2 linked regions of the Lentisphaera araneosa HTCC2155 genome follow. The protein of the gene in region 2 interacts with the protein of the main gene of each other region in a pairwise test. Links are inferred from orthologs where the notes say so. Each region holds a gene or a part of one and is shown on either strand. Other genes may lie near its edges. The genes, in order: ruvC and ruvA.

Region 1 (3,189 bases), on a different replicon or contig from region 2:
AACAAACTCCTCAACTTATTGATCTTTGTCAAACTGAGCACATCGAAGTTAAGTTTATTTAGATATTATTATCTGGACCAATCTGAGCGACCTAGCCTAGATGAACACTCGAAATTTAGGCACCTATTTCTTAATTTTACTAAAAAATGATCAATACGATAAATTTCTCTTTAATTATGAGGCCTGTACCCTGTTATATCTAAACTGAATCGAAATTTTGGAGTAAGCAGGAGTTCCAAAATGGAATTGAGGGATTAATTTCAGAAAAATTAATAAGGGATTGAAGATGAAGTATTTATTTATATTATTTTTTGCGGCACTGAATTTATTTGCGGCACCAAAGCCAACTATTGAAGTGGGAGCACAAGGCCCCAGCTTTAATTTAAAAGGTCTTGATGGCAAAATGCATACGATTGAAGAATACAAAGATTCCAAGGTGCTTATGCTGGCCTTTACTTGTAACCATTGCCCTTCGGCTCAGGCCTACGAAGAACGCATGGTGAAATTAGCCAATGATTATAAAGATAAGAGTTTTCAGTTAGTCGCTATTTCTTCAGCAGCGCCAAAAGGAGTTCGTATTAATGAATTAGGTTACAGTGTGGAAGATGATAGCTACGAGGCTATGATTATTCGCGCTAAGAAAATGAAGTATAATTTCCCCTACCTCTATGACGGCGATAAACAGGAAGTCTCCAATGCCTATGGCCCTCGAGTTTCGCCCCATTTTTTCATTCTCGACGAAAACCGCAAAGTGCGTTACCAAGGACGTTTTGATAACGACAAGAGTGGTCAAGATATAAAAAGTCACGATGCCATCAATGCGATTGATGCCTTACTCGAAGGCAAAGAACCCCCTGTGGCGAATACGAAAGTGAATGGCTGCAGCACGAAGTGGCTTGAAAAAGAATCAGCTGTAAAAGCTTATAATGAAGCTTGGGAAAAGCAGGAAATTACTCTCGAAGAAATTGACGTGGCAGGAGTTAAAAAGCTCGTAGAAAATAAAACCGACAAGATTCGTATGATCAATGTCTGGGCAACTTGGTGTGGTCCGTGCATGGCGGAATTTCCTGACCTCGTTAAACTCAATCGTCGATTCGAATACCGCAATTTTGAACTTATCACTATCAGTATTGATGATTTAAAACGCAAAGACAAAGCCCTGAAATTTTTACAGAGCGAAAATGCGGGTGTCACTCGTCGCATTTCTAAAGGCCTCAAAAATGAAGGTCGTGCGAGTAACAATTATATTTTTGATGGCAAAGATGCTGATGGTTTAATCAAAGCCTTGGATGTGAAATGGGAAGGCCCGATTCCCTACACCATCATTATCAAACCAGGTGGAGAAGTCATCTATCGTCACCAGAGTGAGATTGATCCTGCGGAAGTACGCGAGCTCATTATCGATACCTTTGGCAAAGGTTTCTAAAGCTGAATACCCAATTTTCCTGAAGTAGGGGAAAGTATCGCCTGGCCGTGACAAACGGCCAGCGCTAAAGCATCGGTTGCATCATCATTAATTTGAGAAACATCCGCTTGCAGAATTCCCGCAATCATAAAAGCAACTTGTTCTTTGGAAGCGTCGCCTGAACCGGTGATTGCTTGCTTGGCACGTTTGGGAGAATATTCCCAAACGGGAAGATCCGTTCCCGCTAAGGCACTCAAAACTGAGCCACGAGCCATGCCGAGAATCATTGCGGTCTTCGCAAATTTAGAATAAAAAGTTCCTTCAATCGAGATGTGATCGGGTTTATAGAGTTCAATCAGTTGAGTGATGGCCACGTGCAGGCGTTTCAAGCAATCGAGCTGACTCAATTTGGCCTTGTTTTTTACAACGCCACAATCAATGGCATTCATACTGCCATTCTCAAAGAGGTCCACAATCCCGTAACCCGTGGAACGAAGCGAGGTATCGATACCTAGAATGCGAATTTTTTTACTCAGGGTGTTATCCTCGGGATGAAATTAAAATCAGCCTCAAATCGAACGTCGACTTGAGGCTGATTAAGCTAGCTTAGCTTTAAGGGTTTTGCAATGAAGATCATCCCGTAGTTGAAAGAATGCTTGAAGTAGATTATCTGCAGAGATTAAGCAAAAGTAGAGTACTTAATTGACTAGTCTCCGGAACCTTTGTTCTCCTCTTCACTTTGCTGTGTATTCTCTTCCTCCTTAAGCCAGACACTTAGACGGCGCCAAATATAGACGAAGTCCATAGGCAGTACAAGGAGGGCAATGAGAGTACACAGAATGGCGAGGGAAGCGAGAATGCCACAGAGGACGATAAACATTGGATCAAGACTGATATCCATTGTTCCTGCCGTATAGAGCCCAACTCCGAGCCCTAAAGCTAAAAACACAATAAAAATTTTATCAATTGTGGCATCGGATAATTTGCTGTAGTACTGCACTTCTTTCACCATAGAGAAGAGGCAAGGAACGAGGAAGACAGAGAGTTGAACTACTAGCATGCCGCCAAAAGAAGGAATGGCCATGGGAACCATGACGTCTGAGCCGCGACCAGTGGAATTCAGTACAGGCAGTAAGGCAAGTAGCGTGGTTGCGGTGGTCATTAAGCAGGGGCGAATACGACGCTGTGCCCCTTGAATAACATCACTTCGTAAAGAATGAATATTATCGTATTTTTCTTTGCCGAACTGATCTTTGAGATAGGTCCCCATGACCACGCCATCATCAGTCGCGATACCAAAGAGGGCCAGAAAGCCAACCCAGACAGCAACCGAGAGATTGATCGCTTTAATACTAAAGAGGTCGCGAAAATTGATTCCCCATAATTCCCCATCTAAAAACCAGCTTTGGCCATAGAGCCAGATAAGGATAAATCCTCCAGCCCAAGCGACAGCTACACCGCTAAAGACCATCATGGTATTGGGGATATTTTTAAAGTGCATAAAGAGTAAGATAAAAATAATAAACATGGCGAGAGGCAGTACCACACGTAGTTTCTTCTCGGCGCGGATCTGATTTTCATATGAACCCGCAAAGTGATATTTTACACCATCGGGTAGAATGAGTTCTCTTGACTTAATGAGACTATTGAGGTACGCCTCAGCACTCTCGACAACGTCGACTTCGGCATAGCCCTTGAGCTTGTCGAAGAGTACGTAACCAGTGAGGAAGGTATCCTCATTTTTGATCACTTGCGGACCGCGCACATAATTAATTTTAGCCAGT
Region 2 (3,201 bases):
TGGAGTTGCTCAATGTATGACTTGATCAAATCTTTGTTTACATTTGCGGACATCGCACCCGCATTAAATGAAAGGTTTAAACTACCTGTCACCATACCACGAGATAAAACCCCACCAATTTTCTTGCGAATTAAACCCTCGAGAGCTAAATGTTCACGTGGATAATTAACGCGCATATCCAAGCCTTTTCTATTTACAGTCGAGAGTTCAACCACAATACTAAAATCTTCTAAAGTCGCTTCACCGCGACCATAGCCCGTCATGCTTTTCATAAATTTGGTAAATCCTGTTCATCGCTAGAGTTTGAATTGATCCCTAGCATATTTTTTGTTTTTTGAGAAATAACTCGTCCTGTCTGAGTTCGGACTAAATAGCCTTCTTGTATGAGAAATGGCTCGTAGACGTCTTCCAAAGTCCCCACTTCTTCTCCCACACTGACGGCAATATTTTTTATCCCCACGGGGCCACAGTCAAAGTTATAGGCAATTGTATTGAGGATCTTCTTGTCCATTTCATCTAAGCCATTGCTATCAATATTCAGCATATTGAGGGCTTTATTAGCTAAATCCCAAGTCACAAATCCATCTGCTTTAACTTGCGCGTAGTCTCGTACCCAATGCAATAAATTATTGGCAATTCGGGGTGTGCCACGACTCCGGCCAGCCACTTCATGGCTCGCCTTCTCATCCATTTCACAATTAATTAAATCGGAAGAGCGCTTAACAATTCTTCCCAATTCTTCGTCACTATAATATTCAAGGCGGTGGACATGCTGACATCTTGAGCGTAATGGCGCTGAGCATAAACCTAAACGCGTCGTGGCTCCTACCAAAGTGAACTTAGGAATATTGAGTCGCACTGAGCGAGCTCCTACACCTTGGTCAATCATGATGTCAATAAAAAAGTCTTCCATGGCCGAGTACAAGTACTCTTCAATCGCAATCGGAAGACGGTGGATCTCGTCAATAAATAAAATGTCGCCATCACTCAAACTAGTCAGTAATCCAGCTAGATCACCGGGCTTTTCCAATACTGGACCAGAAGAAGTCTTTATGCCTTTGCCACGCTCATTAGCGACGATATAGGCCAAAGTTGTTTTGCCTAAGCCGGGTGGTCCACTCAAAATAAAATGCCCCAAGGCTTCATCACGCATTTTTGCGGCTTCCACAAAAATTGAGAGGCGCTCTTTTACTTGATCTTGTCCAGGGAATTCTTCAAAAGTTTTAGGGCGTAAGATATTGTCGTTTTCGCCAGTCTCTTTCTTTAAAGTTGACTCAAAAAAGTTTTCAGACATAGAGGACCTAGCTATTCATTGCGGATAAGGCCGCTTTAATAATATTTTCAGAGCTGCGTTGGGCGGGGCTTAGGCCATCAAAAATCGTTTTAACAGTCTTGCGAATTGTATCGGGACGGTAACCCAATGCTTCCAAGGCCATGATAGAGTCGTTAAAAGCTTCCTTATCTTGGGCCGACATATCATCATCAGCTACTTTTGCGACAAAGGCTGAGGTCATGCCCAAGGCACCCACTTTATCTCTTAGCTCAACAACCATGCGTTCCGCCATACGTTTACCCACGCCGGAAATTTTACTCAGCAATTTTATATTGCCTTCCTGAATCGCTTCACAAAAGGTTTCTGTCGGCAAAGCTGATAGCGCTGCTAAGGCAATCTTTGGTCCAATCCCACTCACTGAAGTAATCATTCTAAAAAAGCTACGTTCTTCATCTGTTGCGAAACCATATAGATTCATTGCATCTTCGCGAACGGTCATGTGAATTCGCAAAGCCACTGGCGAGCCTACTTTTGGTAGGCGATCATAAGTACTCATAGGAATATCGACGTAATAGCCTACGCCTCCCACATCGATCACTGCATTGCTCAATTCGAGCTCTACCAATTGTCCTTTTAAATGCGCTATCATCAGCATCGCCTTCAATAAAATTATAATTAACTAAGAATATAGATTAAACTGGCTTCATTTCCCGACAATTTGAGATAAAGCTGATGAAATTTTTTGCTTGCTCAGCTTTTAAAGTTTATCTTTGTACATGATAAAGAAAATGGAAATTATTTTTAATAACGAAGCTGATGGCGAGCCCCTCAGCTGGAGTTTTGATTATACCAACACCAAGAGTATTAATCTCGATGCTAATGAAAGTAAAAATCCCCAAGAGTGGTTAAAACTTGAAAACCACAAATGTGCTAATTGTACCCTATCCCAAGGTGACTTCCCTTTATGTCCCGCTGCTCGTGCGCTTAATTCCTATGCCCGAAATATTATCAAAAAGAAATCGATTGATAAAGCCACAGTAAAAGTTTGGGAAAGCTCGGGACGATACATCGAATACAAAGACCGTGAATTACAGGATATAATCGGAGAACTCGTACGCATCGCCGTTTTCCAATCTGCCTGCCCAGTAGGTCGCGAAGCTCGCAAAATCATTGACTTCATCCCCCCCTTCCCTACAAAAGACGAAGTCATCCATGCCTTCACGCTATTTTTTGCCGTGCAAAAACTCCAAAACGAGAGTCGTGACGACAAGAAAGATGCTGATTTTCTCAACGTTTTAAACGATCTCTTCACTAATCTCAGTCATCGAGTTCAAGAACTCGCTCAAGGTGACGCTGGCATCAACGCTGTACTCATCTACCACTCCCTCACTGTCTTAATGTCCCTTTCGATCACAAAACAACTCGAAAACAAGCTAAAATCTTTCGATTAATTTTTAAGAATATTTGGGATTTTCACATAGAAACGATACTGTTTTCATAACTCAACAAAATTAGGATAGAAGAGTATGTTAAACTTTATTTTTGCAGCCGCAGACACACCTGTTGTTGAAGACGCCTCTGTCATTGGAGACAGCCCTGCATCTGAAGCTACGTTCCCCATCGCAGAAAAGAGCATGGAGCTATTAAGCATCTATGGTGTGCCCCTACTGCACGCGATAGCCATCTATTGGATCGGCATCAAAGTTGTTAAGTATGTAACTCGTTACATCTGCCACCTCATGACCAAAGGAAAAACTGACGAAACTCTCGTTAAATTTGCGCGCCATCTCATCAATGCCGCGGGCGTTGTCTTTGTTATTATTGGCGCACTGACTAAGCTCGGCATGCCCACTACTTCGATGGTTGCTGCTGTCGGTGCGGCAGGCCTTGCAATTGGTCTTGCTTTACAAGGAGCTCTTTCCAATTTT

What was found.
Region 1: the proteins of ruvA (region 2) and ruvC interact in binary tests that used the Escherichia coli proteins (3 or more experiments, as listed by UniProt). The link is inferred for Lentisphaera araneosa HTCC2155 from one-to-one orthologs.

Annotation. Positions count from the first base shown.
Region 1 is NZ_ABCK01000007.1:64,663-67,851, forward strand. The notes cover bases 183-3,040. They hold ruvC (crossover junction endodeoxyribonuclease RuvC), read right to left. Parts: upstream 1,942-3,040; coding sequence 1,423-1,941; downstream 183-1,422. Other genes in these bases: LNTAR_RS08695 (redoxin domain-containing protein), read left to right, coding at 287-1,426; LNTAR_RS08705 (efflux RND transporter permease subunit), read right to left, coding at 2,112-3,040. Also shown: LNTAR_RS08690 (excisionase family DNA-binding protein), read left to right, coding at 1-62; more of LNTAR_RS08705, read right to left, coding at 3,041-3,189.
Region 2 is NZ_ABCK01000003.1:201,133-204,333, reverse strand. What follows is about bases 113-2,982. They hold ruvA (Holliday junction branch migration protein RuvA), read right to left. Parts: upstream 1,923-2,982; coding sequence 1,302-1,922; downstream 113-1,301. Other genes in these bases: LNTAR_RS03775 (mechanosensitive ion channel family protein), read left to right, coding at 2,800-2,982; LNTAR_RS03780 (DUF6901 family protein), read left to right, coding at 2,062-2,724; ruvB (Holliday junction branch migration DNA helicase RuvB), read right to left, coding at 269-1,294; LNTAR_RS03795 (YicC/YloC family endoribonuclease), read right to left, coding at 113-272. In the rest of the region: more of LNTAR_RS03795, read right to left, coding at 1-112; more of LNTAR_RS03775, read left to right, coding at 2,983-3,201. UniProt on the Escherichia coli protein: The RuvA-RuvB-RuvC complex processes Holliday junction (HJ) DNA during genetic recombination and DNA repair.